2 regions of the Enterobacter cloacae complex sp. HYC033_NIDB genome follow, and region 2 is predicted to be linked to the other one. Evidence: predicted binding sites of a transcription regulator. Region 2 holds the regulator's gene; the other holds the start of a gene.
The links. Region 2 encodes LexA, which represses DNA repair genes until DNA is damaged. Its sites were predicted from a motif close to TNCTGTATGTACATACAGNA; they were not measured.
Positions count from the first base shown of each region.

Region 1: the regulator LexA is predicted to act here: its motif matches at 3,998-4,017, upstream of rmuC (DNA recombination protein RmuC).

Region 1 is NZ_CP115123.1:990,199-997,309, reverse strand. Features, by position in the region: gene ubiB (ubiquinone biosynthesis regulatory protein kinase UbiB) at 1-1,059, opposite strand, end outside; gene ubiJ (ubiquinone biosynthesis protein UbiJ) at 1,056-1,661, opposite strand; gene ubiE (bifunctional demethylmenaquinone methyltransferase/2-methoxy-6-polyprenyl-1,4-benzoquinol methylase UbiE) at 1,675-2,430, opposite strand; gene rmuC (DNA recombination protein RmuC) at 2,497-3,954, opposite strand; gene udp (uridine phosphorylase) at 4,094-4,855, opposite strand; gene O1721_RS04730 (dienelactone hydrolase family protein) at 5,115-5,921, shown strand; gene metE (5-methyltetrahydropteroyltriglutamate--homocysteine S-methyltransferase) at 5,969-7,111, opposite strand, start outside.
Region 2 is NZ_CP115123.1:1,096,549-1,103,659, forward strand. Features, by position in the region: gene ubiA (4-hydroxybenzoate octaprenyltransferase) at 1-766, shown strand, start outside; gene plsB (glycerol-3-phosphate 1-O-acyltransferase PlsB) at 859-3,279, opposite strand; gene O1721_RS05220 (diacylglycerol kinase) at 3,434-3,802, shown strand; gene lexA (transcriptional repressor LexA) at 3,911-4,519, shown strand; gene dinF (MATE family efflux transporter DinF) at 4,583-5,920, shown strand; gene O1721_RS05235 (CsbD family protein) at 6,040-6,249, shown strand; gene zur (zinc uptake transcriptional repressor Zur) at 6,297-6,809, opposite strand; gene O1721_RS05245 (cupin domain-containing protein) at 6,927-7,111, shown strand, end outside.

The DNA.
Region 1 (7,111 bases), 110 kb from region 2:
ATCTGGCGGAACCCAGCCTGAATCCACGTGCAGCTCGGCCACCTTACGGTAGTCGCGATTGAAGAAAGCGATAAAGTTCTCTGCGAGGTAGCGCTTATCCTCTTTATTTAGCGAGCCGACAATACCGCAGTCGATGCCGATGTATTTCGGATCTTCCGGGTGCTCATAGCTGACGAAGATGTTGCCCGGATGCATGTCTGCATGGAAGAAGCTGTCGCGGAAAACCTGAGTAAAGAAGACCTGCACGCCACGCTCGGCCAGCAGCTTCATGTTGGTGCCCTGTTTTTCCAGCGCCGCCACGTCCGAGACCGGAATACCGTAGATACGTTCCATTACCATCATGTTCTGACTGCAATAGTCAGAATAGACTTCAGGAACATACAGCATCGGGCTGTCTTCAAAGTTTCGACGCAGCTGAATGGCGTTCGCCGATTCACGCAGCAGGTTAAGCTCGTCAATCAGCGTTTTTTCGTATTCCCGAACCACTTCCAGCGGACGCAGACGGCGACCATCCGGCAACAGACGCGGCACCCAGCGAGCCAGGCGATAAATCAGCTTCATGTCTGCTTTGATAACCGGCAGGATATCCGGACGAATCACTTTGATGACCACCTCTTTGCCATTTTCCTTCAGGCGCGCGGTGTGAACCTGCGCAATAGAGGCAGAGGCCAGGGGCTGAATATCGAAATCATCAAACCAGGTCTCGATGGGGATATTGCCCATCGCTTCTTCGATTTGTTTCTTCGCTCTCTCTCCGTCAAACGGAGCAACGCGGTCCTGCAATAGCGCGAGCTGATCGGCAATCTGCGGTGGGAAAAGGTCGCGACGTGTTGAGAGCATCTGCCCAAACTTGATCCAGACCGGGCCCAGCTCCTGTAACGCAAGACGCAGGCGTGCGCCCAGCTCCTGATCCTTATGGCGATTCGGCATCCAGAACAGCGTGCGACGCCAAAGCCGAAGCGGCAGGGTGATACGCATTCTGGGGATAAGCTCGTCGAGCCCGTAGCTCAAAAAGGTGCGAACGATAAAATAGAGGCGCCGAATTTCACCAGGCGTCATTTGCCCTCCAGTTTTTCCAGCCGTTTGGTTAACGCATCAACTGCGCGCTCAACTGCCGCGGTCTCTTCTGCAAACCAGGCGACTTCTAAAGGCCCCGGCGCCATACGCCACTCTTCGGTCAGCACCTCGGCAGCGTAGCGCTGTTGACGGAGCAGACCTTTACGAAGGAAAGCGGAACCCGTGCGCAGCGTTTTGCTTATACCTTCAGCCGCGATGTCGCCGATATAGGGCGCCATCAGTTCCGCCGGGTCGAATTCAGCCTGATCGCTGAGTGCAACGAAGTTCTGTACCACCTGAATATCGCCTTCGACCTCCAGCTCACCGCTGCGAATAAGCGCCGTCATCTGCTGACGGTCACGCAGTTTTGGCAATACGCTCATGTGCGTAATCACCGAGCAGTCAGCCTCGCCTTCCCACTCACCCAGAACGTCAAGCTGGCGTTCGCTGAAGACCAACACAAGCGGCGTCGAGAACTCCTTTAAAACGATGCGCAGCACCTTTCCGTTAAGCCGCTGACGTGCGGTTTTCAGCGCCGGAGCGCGATACAGAAAGGCATTCAGTACATTCTCGATGCCTGCGGTGACTAAGGGTTTAATGGGCACGGGAAACCTCCACTCAGAACTTGTAACCACGATGCAGCGCGACGACACCCGCCGTCATATTGAAGTATTCCACGTTTTCAAACTCCGCATCCTGCATCATCGCTTTCAGCGTGTCCTGATCCGGGTGCATTCGGATGGATTCGGCCAGATAACGGTAACTTTCTGCATCGTTTGCCACCAGCTCGCCGATGCGCGGCAGAACGTGGAAGGAATAGGCATCGTAAGCTTTGCTCAGCGGGTCGATAATCGGTTTAGAAAACTCGAGAACCAGCAGTCGGCCGCCCGGCTTCAGCACGCGGTACATGGAGCGCAGCGCTTTATCTTTATCGGTCACGTTACGCAGACCGAAAGAGATGGTGATGCAGTCGAACGTATTATCCGGGAACGGCAGCGCTTCGGCGTTGGCCTGAACATATTCAACGTTGCCCACCACGCCGATGTTACGCAACTTTTCGCGTCCCATTTTCAGCATGGAGTCGTTGATATCCGCCAGCACCACGCGGCCGGTTTCGCCAACCAGACGGGAGAATTTAGCGGTCAGATCCCCTGTGCCTCCGGCTAAATCCAGCACCGTTTGTCCACGGCGCACGCCGCTGCAATCAATAGTGAAGCGCTTCCACAAGCGATGAATGCCGAATGACATCAAATCATTCATCACATCGTACTTCGCCGCCACGGAATGAAATACGTGGGCCACCATGTCAGCTTTCTGCGCTTTGGCGACAGTCTGAAAGCCAAAGTGCGTTGTGTCTTGTGAATCGTCAACCATCTCAGAGCCTGCTAATCAGTCAAATGTTCGTGAAGTGTAACAGATTGGGCGCATTTGCCCTACGTTTCAACCACCGTGAAAGAAACGCGCCGGCTGTGCTTCGGGGGATAAATTTGCCGCTAAACCATTGTCTTCATTGCGGCTATTTTGCTCACCGTCGCCTTCACGCAGACGAAACTCTTCGTCCTGAGCCGTAGCCTGCTCCACCAGTTCCGGATTAATCTCGCGTTTAACTTCCACCCCCAGGCTGCGAAACGCCTCCGCCTGCGCCAGCAAATTGCCACGCCCGGAGGAGAGTTTTTTCATCGCCTGGCGGTAGTTATCCTGCGCGCGCTCGAGGCTTTGCCCCACCGAGGACATATCGTCCACAAACAGCCGCATTTTGTCGTACAGCTTGCTGGCGCGATCGGCAATCTGCTGCGCGTTACGGCTTTGGTGCTCATAGCGCCACAGGTTGGCAATGGTACGTAACGCCACCAGCAGCGTGGTGGGGCTGACCAGCATAATGTTATTTTTCAGCGCTTCGGTGATCAGCTCGGGCTGTCTGTCGAGCGCCAGAAGGAACGCAGGCTCGACCGGAATGAACATCAGCACATAATCCAGCGATCGCAGCCCCGGCAACTGCTGATAATCTTTTCTGCCAAGCAGACGGATATGGTTACGCACGGAGGCGATGTGCTCCTGCAACGCTGTTTCGCGGGTGTAGTCATCTTCCGCGTTGAAGTAGCGCTCATAGGCCACCAGCGTCATTTTGGCGTCGATAACCACATCTTTGCCCTGCGGCAGACGAACAATGACATCCGGCTGCATCCGCGAGCGCGTATCGTTCTCAATGCTGACCTGCGTTTCATATTCGTATCCTTCGCGCAGGCCAGAGGCCTCCAGCACGCGCGTCATGACCACTTCGCCCCAGTTTCCCTGCGCTTTGTTATCACCTTTCAGTGCGCGTGTCAGGTTAACCGCCTCCTGCGCCATCTGCGCATTCAGCTGCTGGAGATTACGAATTTCATGCGCCAGCGTGTGGCGCTCGCGGGCCTCCTGACCAAAGCTGTCCTGTACCTGACGGCGAAAGCCATCCAACTGCTCACGCAGGGGCGTCAGCAGGCTGTTCAGGCTCTGGCGGTTCTGCTCATCCACGCGGCGATTGCTGTGCTCAAAAATGCGGTTCGCGAGGTTCTCAAACTGCTCGCTAAGACGCTGCTCGCTGTTGATCATCTGACGGATTTTGTCTTCGGCGTGCAGTTGGGTGGACTCAAGACGGGTGGTCACTTCCCGGAGATCGGCCTCCAGCGAGGTGTTGATATCACGCAGATTGCGCAGTTCGTTATTGAGCAGTTCGCACTCGTCGCGCCAGTGGTCACTCAGCGCAAGCTGTTGTTTCGTCGCGCTGAGTTCGGCGACGATCTCTTCGCGCTCTGCCAGCTGTTCGGCTTTCTGCTGCGCATGCTGGTAGCCGGAAATGAGCCAGCCAATCCCCACGCTCACCAGCGCAACTACCGCATAAACCAGGATTGAGATATCCACAATGCCCCCTGCATCCACGTCTAACCCGCACAAAATAGAATTGTGCTGTATGAACGTCCAGTTTGAAAGGGTTTTCCTGCGAGGCGTTACGCAAAAAGAAAAGGCCGAGCATGTCGGCCTTTTAGCACTGAAGAGAGAATTAGATCAGGCGGCGCGCCGCTTCAACCACGATTTTCACCGCATGGCTTTCAGTCTGCTTCATGGTTTCAGCGTTCGGGATCTCCTGCTGAGTCCGGTTGACGATTACGCCCGCCACCATACCGGCACGCAGACCCTGGCTTGCGCACATGGTCAGCAGCGTCGCAGATTCCATTTCGTAGTTCATGACGCCCATCGACTGCCACTCTTCCATGGAGCCTTTGAAACGGCTCACCACGCGACCAGAGAAGGTGTCGTAACGCTCCTGGCCCGGGTAGAAGGTGTCGGAAGAGGCAGTTACGCCCACGTGGGTGGTGGCGCCCACGGACTTCGCGGCTTCAACCAGCGCGGTGGTGCATTCGAAATCGGCCACTGCCGGGAATTCCATCGGTGCAAAGTGCAGGCTCGCCCCGTCCAGACGCACGGAGGCGGTGGTAACCAGCACGTCGCCCACGTTGATGTGCGGCTGAATGGCGCCGGTGGTGCCGATACGCAGGAAAGTACGAATGCCCAGCTGCGCCAGCTCTTCAACGGCGATAGAGGTAGACGGGCCACCAATACCGGTAGAGCACACGATCACCGCTTTACCGTCCAGCTCTGCGCGCCAGGTGGTGAATTCGCGATGGGCTGCCAGCTTAACCGGCTTATCCATCAGCGCGGCGATCTTTTCCACACGCTCAGGATCGCCAGGGACGATAGCAAGCGTAGCCCCTTGTAAATCGTTTTTAGTGAGGCCGAGATGAAAAACATCAGACTTAGACATAGGTGACTCCTCTGTGGGTCGGTTTGTCAGAAGAAGTAAAACGGTACTTTACAGAAGCAATGCGCATCATTTCGTGACACACCTCACCATGAATGAAAATGATTGCAGTTAATTTCCATAAAATAGTGATTCACATCACATTAACAAGTTATATCGCCGGGTGCTGCACAAAAGATAGACGCTATAAGGCACTGTGGGTTGTTAACCTGGTGTCTATATTTATCTTTGCGCTAATCCATTCATTGGTACGGAGAATGCCATGACTGAAAAAACCGGTTTTGCACCTGCTGCGGCCCCGCACGCTTCAACCATCGTCTCAACCCCTGAAGAAGCCATTACCGCAGGCGAGACCTCCATTCCCTCCCAGGGAGAGAACATGCCAGCGTACCACGCGCGGCCAAAATCTGCCGATGGCCCGCTGCCCATCGTGATCGTGGTGCAGGAAATATTTGGCGTTCATGAACATATTCGCGACCTCTGCCGCCGTCTGGCGCTGGAAGGTTACCTGGCCGTTGCGCCGGAACTCTATTTCCGTCAGGGCGATCCGAATGATTACAGCGACATCCCGACGCTGTTCAGCAACCTGGTCAGCAAAGTCCCGGACGCGCAGGTGCTGGCCGATCTGGACCACGTTGCCAGCTGGGCGGCGCGCAACGGTGGCGACCCGCACCGTCTGATGGTGACCGGCTTCTGCTGGGGCGGACGCATAAGCTGGCTGTATGCCGCGCACAATCCGCAGCTGAAAGCCGCTGTGGCCTGGTACGGTAAACTGGTGGGTGAAAAGACTCTGAACTCGCCAAAGCATCCGGTTGATATCGCCACCGATCTCAATGCCCCGGTGTTAGGGCTGTATGGCGGTCAGGATACCGGCATTCCGCTTGATACCGTCGAGACCATGCGCCACGCGCTGCGGGCGGCAAACGCGACGGCGGAGATCGTGGTGTACCCGGATGCGGGACACGCGTTTAATGCCGATTATCGTCCGAGCTATCACGCAGAATCGGCGAAAGATGGCTGGCAGAGAATGCTGGCGTGGTTCAGCCAGTACGGCGGGAAGAAAGCGTAATACAAAAAGCCCGGTGGCGGCTGCGCCAACCGGGCAATCCAGCCCAACTACGCCTGACGCAAATTCTGCGCCGCCTGCACCATGTTCGCCAGCGCCGCGCGGGTTTCAGGCCAGCCGCGGGTTTTCAGGCCGCAGTCCGGGTTTACCCACAGACGTTCCGCCGGGATGCGCCGGGCGGCTTTTCTCAGCAGCGCTTCAATCCACTCCACGCTCGGCACGTTAGGAGAGTGAATGTCGTACACGCCCGGCCCGATTTCGTTCGGGTAGTCGAACTCTTCGAACGACTCCAGCAGCTCCATATCTGAACGCGAGGTCTCGATGGTGATCACATCGGCGTCGAGCGCGGCAATGGCGTCCATGATGTCGTTAAATTCGCAGTAACACATGTGGGTGTGGATCTGCGTGTCGTCCTTCGCGACGGCCGCGTTGAGGCGGAACGCCTCCACGCCCCACGTCAGATAAGCATCCCAGTCGCTGCGACGCAGCGGCAGGCCTTCACGCAGCGCCGGTTCGTCGATCTGAATGATGCCAATCCCCGCCGCTTCCAGATCCGCCACTTCATCACGCAGCGCCAGGGCGATCTGTTTGGCGATGGTTTCCCGGGATACATCTTCACGCGGGAACGACCAGCAGAGAATGGTCACCGGCCCCGTCAGCATGCCTTTTACCGGTTTGTCGGTCAGAGACTGGGCATACTTCGCCCACTCCACGGTGATCGCTTCCGGGCGGCTGACGTCGCCGATCACCACCGGCGGCTTCACGCAGCGGGAGCCGTAGCTTTGCACCCAGCCGTTCTGGGTAAAGACGAAGCCGTCCAGGTGTTCACCGAAGTATTCCACCATATCGTTACGCTCGGCCTCGCCGTGCACCAGCACGTCCAGACCCAGACGTTCCTGCTCGACGATTGCCTGTTTGATGTGTTCCGCAATGCCGGTGCGGTAATGATTCGCATCCAGATTGCCCTTTTTGAAGTCCAGACGCAGGCCGCGGATCTCGGTAGTCTGCGGGAAGGAGCCGATGGTTGTGGTCGGCCACGCGGGCAGGTTAAAGCGCGCACGCTGGGCTTCGGCGCGCACTTCATACGGGCTCTGGCGCTGGCTGTCCCGGGCAGTGATGGCCGCCAGACGTTTTTCCACCACAGGGTTATGCACGCGCGTCGAGTGACGGCGCGCCTGGATCGGCGCGCTCCA
Region 2 (7,111 bases):
GGCGCTGTGGGTTGCCACGCCGGGCGTGCCGCCGCTGTGGATCCTGGCGGTGTTTGTGGCGGGCGTCTGGCTGATGCGCGCTGCGGGCTGTGTGGTCAACGACTATGCTGACCGGAAATTTGATGGACATGTTAAGCGCACCGCGAATCGTCCTCTGCCGAGCGGTCAGGTGACCGGGAAAGAGGCGCGCATTCTGTTTGTGGTGCTGGTGCTTCTCTCTTTTATGCTGGTGTTAACCCTTAACACCATGACCATTCTGCTGTCCGTTGCTGCTCTGGCGCTGGCCTGGGTTTACCCGTTCATGAAGCGATACACCCATCTGCCGCAGGTGGTATTGGGTGCGGCATTTGGCTGGTCGATTCCCATGGCGTTTGCCGCGGTCAGCGAGTCCGTTCCGCTCAGCTGCTGGCTGATGTTCCTGGCGAATATTCTCTGGGCCGTTGCATACGATACCCAATACGCGATGGTCGATCGCGATGACGATCTCAAGATTGGCATCAAATCGACGGCGATCCTGTTTGGTCGTCACGACAAACTTATCATCGGCATATTGCAGGTGGCGGTGCTGGCGCTGATGGTGGCGATTGGTCGCCTGAACGGCCTGAACTGGGAGTATTACTGGTCCGTACTGGTGGCGGGGCTGCTGTTTGCGTATCAGCAGAAGCTGATCGCGAAACGCGAGCGTGAAGCCTGCTTTAAAGCGTTTCTGAATAATAACTACGTCGGGCTGGTGCTGTTTCTGGGCCTGGCGATGAGTTACTGGTGATAAAAAAGCCGGGTGGCGGCTTCGCCTTACCCGGCCTACGATTTAGCGGAACATGTAGGCCGGGTAAGCGTTAGCGCCACCCGGCTTTAGCATCACTCGCCCTGCGTCGAACTCTCAATCGTCAAACGCACATCCGCGGTAATCAGCTCTGCCAGCATCTGGTAAACCTTCATCGTCTCTTCCGGCTCGGCATCGCCCGTATCGCTAATGTACCCTTCGTCGCGCAGCGTCAGCACCAGGGAGCTGAATACCGCTTTGTCGAAGAATTCCGGGGCGTTAATGCCATGCAGAACGGAAAGGCGCTGGGCCAGCGTCCGGCTCTCTTTTTCCAGCGTACCGCGGTTGATGGACGGATTTGCACTCAGCAACCAGAAGGTAATGGCGTAGCGCTGCAACGTCTCACGCGCACCGGAAGCCAGAAGCTGCAAGGTACGGGAACGTGACGGATTGATATGCAGTTCATCATCACTGATGGTAATCAGCCCCTGACGATGCATCTCTGCCGTCATTTTATCGAGCTCTGCCGCCAGTTCATCCTTACTCCAGCGCAGGAACAGCTCCGCTTTCAGCATTGGGTAGATGGCCTGAATATGGCGCAGCAGCTCCTGACGCGAAATCCGGCGGTGCTGGGTAATAATGGCCGCCATCAGCGACGGCAGCATCAGCATGTGCGTGATGTTATTGCGGTAGTAGGTCATCAGCACGGCCTGCTCGCGCGGCAGAATGATGATGTCACCAATCGTATCTTTCTCGACTTCGAACTTGTTCATCTGCAACGCGTGATCGATCAGCTCGCTGGCGGTGGCAGACGGCACGGTCGAATCAACGGAATACGGCACGTTGCGCATGATATCCAGGTAGCAGTCAATCTGCTCGGTCAGCTGTTCGCGGGTCAGTGAACGCTGGCGGGAGGCCAGAAGCGCAGTACAACACAGGTTCATGGCGTTTGCCGCACCAGCATTGTTGATGCGTACCATCAGCTCGGATGCAATGCCGTTGACCGTTGGCGTCAGCCAGGCCGGACGTACCGCTTCGATAGGATCGATAGACTCGCGCCACTCCGGAACATGATGGTTCAGATATGTCATCAACGGCAGGGGCTCACCAAAGTTCACGTAGCCCTGGCCGAGGTTGCGCAGTTTACTCAGCCCACGCAGCATCTGCGGCAGACTCTCTTTCTCTTTGGTCGCACCGCGCAGCTCTTTCGCGTAGGTGCCCACTTCCATCACGTGTTCATAACCGATGTAAATAGGCACCAGCGTGATAGGACGCGTACCGCCACGCAGCATGGCCTGAATGGTCATCGACAGCGTGCCGGTCTTCGGATCGAGCAGACGACCGGTACGCGAGCGACCACCTTCAACAAAGTACTCCACGGAATAACCGCGGCTGAACAGCTCGCCCAGATACTCCCTGAAGACGGTGGAGTAGAGCTTGTTACCTTTGAAGGTACGACGAATGAAGAACGCACCCAGACGGCGGAATATCGGGCCTGCTGGCCAGAAGTTCAGGTTGATACCGGCAGCAATATGCGGCGGCACCAGCCCCTGGTGATAGAGCACGTAAGAGAGCAACAGGTAGTCCATGTGGCTGCGGTGGCAGGGCACATAGACAATTTCGTGGCCGTCGTGCGCTAACTGACGCACGCGCTCGGCGTTGTGGACGTTAATCCCCTGATAGAGGCGGTTCCACGTAAAGCCGAGGATACGGTCAGAGAGGCGAATCATCTCGTAGGAGAAGTTCGCGGCGATCTCTTCCATCAGCGCGATTGCGTTCTGCTGCGCTTTCTCGTGCGAAATTTTCTTGCTGCGCGCTTCATCTTCTACGGCACGGGCAATCGCTTTGGAAGCCAGCAGCTTGTTGAACAGATCCTGACGCGCCGGGAGACGTGGCCCAACGGCCGCCAGACGCTGACGTGCAAAGTGCATACGCGCAACGCGCGCCAGCTTTTGCGCAATGATTTTGTCAGTGCCGTGTTCATCCGCCATGCGGCGCAGTGAAACGGAAGGTGAGAAGCGGACAAAGCTGTCGCGTCCTAGCCAGGAGACGGCGAAGAACTTCTGAATGCCGTTGAGCATACGCAGCGGCGGGTTCTCTTCCCCTTTTTCACGCCCCGGACGGCGGCCAAACATCACCGACACCGGCACCATCTGCACGTCCAGATCGGGGTTGCTGCGGTGCAGATCAAGGTAATCATGGAACAGCTTAATGGACTCTTCTTTCGGCGTGTAATAGGTGAACACGCGCGGTCCGCCATGGATGAACACGTAGCGCGGCAGCAGCGTACCGTCGACTTCCAGCGGTTCGAGCGGGTCAGGTAAATCGTGCGCCAGACATTGAGCGCGAAGCGTCAGCAGGTCTGCCTTCGAGTTATAAGGCAAAACGTACATAATAGGGCGCGACGTATCGAGCCCTAATTCCAGCGCAGGTTCTGCTGGGATAGACTTACTTTTTACCAGTACGCTTAATGGTAAATTAAGTAATTTGTAGTAAATTCGTGGCCAGCCGGACATAAACGATGTAAAGCCTCTGGTTAATAATGCAATTGCGGCGCAAGGATAACAGAAAGCGCGCAAAATTTCTGTTGTTACCCGTCATACTTCAGGTTGCAGCAAAACGCGCTGCGGCTTTAGTTACAGACGCTATTTATCATAAAAGGTTCTTTTAATGGCCAATAATACCACTGGGTTAACTCGAATCATTAAAGCTGCCGGTTATTCATGGAAAGGTTTCCGCGCGGCATGGGTTAATGAAGCCGCTTTCCGCCAGGAAGCGGTTGCCGCAATCGTTGCCGTTGTCATCGCCTGCTTCCTTGATGTTGATGCTATCACCCGCGTACTGCTCATCGGATCTGTCCTTCTGGTGATGATAGTGGAAATTCTGAATAGCGCTATTGAGGCCGTTGTTGACCGAATCGGGTCGGAATTCCATGAACTGTCTGGCCGGGCGAAAGACATGGGTTCCGCTGCCGTACTGCTGGCGATTATCACTGCGGCGATCACCTGGGTCACGCTGCTTTGGTCGCATTTCCGATGAGCCTCGAGGAATAATTAAGTCCCTGGTTTTTTGTGCAGTTTTTGGTTCCAAAATCGCCTTTGACTGTATATACTCACAGCATAACTGTATATACACCCAGGGGGCGGTATGAAAGCGTTAACGACCAGGCAGCAAGAGGTGTTTGATCTCATTCGGGATCATATCGGCCAGACGGGTATGCCACCCACGCGTGCAGAAATTGCGCAGCGTCTGGGCTTCCGTTCTCCTAATGCTGCCGAAGAGCACCTTAAAGCGCTGGCGCGTAAGGGCGTGATTGAGATTGTTTCCGGCGCCTCACGCGGCATTCGTCTGCTTGTGGAAGAAGAGAGCGGTATTCCGCTGGTGGGCCGCGTTGCCGCAGGTGAACCTCTGCTGGCGCAGCAGCACATCGAAGGGCACTATCAGGTTGACCCAGGCATGTTCAAGCCGAGCGCCGATTTCCTGCTGCGCGTTAGCGGAATGTCCATGAAAGATATCGGTATTCTGGATGGCGATCTGCTGGCGGTACACAAAACGCAGGACGTGCGTAACGGGCAAGTCGTGGTGGCGCGCATTGATGATGAAGTGACGGTTAAGCGCCTGAAAAAACAAGGCAATACCGTGCAGCTTCTGCCTGAAAACAATGAATTCTCCCCGATTGTGGTGGATCTCCGCGAGCAGAGCTTCTCTATTGAAGGGCTGGCGGTCGGCGTTATCCGCAACGGTGAATGGCTGTAATCTCTTCCTGACAGGCTGTAGTTCCTCTACAGCCTGGCCTGTTTTCTGATTCCGGTAATTTCCATGGCACTGCTAACTTCTGCCGATAAGGCGTTGTGGCGTCTTGCGCTACCGATGATTTTTTCCAATATTACCGTTCCTCTGCTGGGGCTGGTGGATACGGCGGTTATCGGGCATCTCGATTCGCCGATTTATCTTGGCGGCGTCGCGATCGGCGCAACGGCGACCAGCTTCCTCTTTATGCTGCTGCTTTTTCTGCGCATGAGTACGACAGGCCTGACGGCCCAGGCGTATGGTGCAAAAGATCCTCTGCGTCTGGCGCGTGCGCTGGTTCAGCCGCTCATTCTGGCATTCGGTGCTGGCGCGTTAATCGTTCTGTTGCGTACGCCGCTGATTGATCTTGCGCTCCATATTGTAGGCGGCAGCGATGCCGTACTGGAACAGGCCCGGCGGTTCCTCGAAATTCGCTGGCTCAGCGCGCCCGCTTCACTGGCAAACCTGGTCTTGCTGGGCTGGCTGCTGGGCGTGCAGTACGCCCGCGCACCGGTGATCCTACTGGTGGTGGGCAACCTGCTTAACATTGTGCTCGATCTCTGGCTGGTGATGGGGCTGCACATGAACGTCCGGGGCGCGGCGCTGGCCACGGCGATTGCCGAGTACGGTACGCTGCTGATCGGTTTGGGGATGGTCTGGCGCGTGCTGGCGATGCGCGGTATCACCCTGGATCTGCTGAAATCGGCCTGGCGCGGCAACATTCGTAAGCTGCTGGCGCTTAATCGCGACATCATGCTCCGTTCGCTTCTGCTGCAACTCTGCTTTGGTGCATTAACCGTTTTTGGTGCGCGTCTTGGGCCTGAAATCGTCGCAGTCAACGCAGTGCTCATGACGTTACTGACCTTTACCGCTTATGCGCTGGATGGTTTTGCTTACGCCGTCGAGGCGCATTCAGGGCAGGCCTATGGCGCGCGTGAAAGCGGCCAGTTACGTGAGGTCTGGCGTGCTGCCTGTCGTCAGGCGGGCCTGGTGGCGCTGGTCTTTGCTCTGGTGTACGCCTGTTTTGGTGGGCATATTGTCGCGCTACTCACCTCGTTGCCCGCGCTACGTGAGCTGGCCGATCGCTACATCCTCTGGCAGGTAGTATTACCGGTGGTGGGCGTGTGGTGCTATTTGCTGGACGGCATGTTTATTGGTGCGACGCGAGGGGCGGAGATGCGCAACAGCATGGCCGTCGCGGCGGCGGGGTTCGGCCTGACGCTGCTAACCCTGCCGTATCTCGGCAATCATGGTCTGTGGCTGGCGCTGGCGGTGTTTCTCTCACTGCGTGGCCTTTCGCTGGCCGTTATCTGGCATCGTCACTGGCGAAACAATACCTGGTTTCCAGCCCCGCACGATATATCGTAACGGTTAAAGATTCCGAATATAAAAACAACTGCCGAATCCTTAACTACAATAATAATCACGTCCAGCAGAAAAGAACGAAGCGGACGATACTCATAGACGCTTAACACGAGGACACGATTATGAATAAAGACGAAATCGGCGGCAACTGGAAGCAATTCAAAGGTAAAGCGAAAGAACAGTGGGGTAAGCTGACAGATGACGATATGACCGTCATTGAAGGTAAGCGCGATCAGCTGGTAGGTAAAATCCAGGAGCGCTACGGTTACGAAAAAGATCAGGCGGAAAATGAAGTCAAAGACTGGGAAACCCGTAACGACTACCGCTGGTAACCGGCACTATCCCCAAGGGCGGCCCTGAGCCGCCTTTTTCTTTGGCTTTAACGCGGCTTTTTCTTGACCAGGATAGAGTGATCGTGCTGACAGGCATCCTGATGGCGGCATGACTCCACCTCCACGCAGGCAGAACATAAGCCGTGGGCTTCAATCACGTTATGGCGCAGCGCAAAGCCCATTCTGGCTGCCAGCGTATGCATAATATCTTCCACACCTTCCGCACACTCTTCCTTCACCACACCACAGCGATCGCAGATAAACATGGCGGACGTGTGAGTTGGCTGGTCAAAAAGATGGCACAGCACATAGCTGTTTGTTGATTCCACTTTATGCACAAACCCTTGCTCCAGCAGAAAATCCAGCGCCCGATAAACGGTCGGCGGTTTTGCCTGCGGCTCGCTTTCACGCAGCAGATCGAGCAGATCGTAGGCGCTGATGGCACCCTGTTGCAGGCTCATCAGACGCAGTACCTCAAGGCGCTGCGGGGTCAGGCGCACATTGCGTTGCGCGCACAGCTTTTCAGCTTGCGCTAACAGCTCTTTTGTGGACTTGTCCATCGGGCACCTCGGATATGGTAAGGGGTGAAAACACTCACTTTACCATGTTCTGCTAAAAACACCGAGATCCGCCAGGCTGTGCTATACCTGACGCATCGCAAATCAGGAGATCGCAAAATGAAAAGACCTGACTGTATTCGGCACTGGCGGGACGTGGAAGGCGCTGATGACGCAACGTATCCTGACAGCAACGAACGTTTTTCTGTTGGCGCGCCGCTGGCCCGCAGGCTGGGTCTCGGCCGCATTGGTATTCACCATGAACGGCTGCCACCCGGACGCCGTACGTCTTATCCGCATGCGGA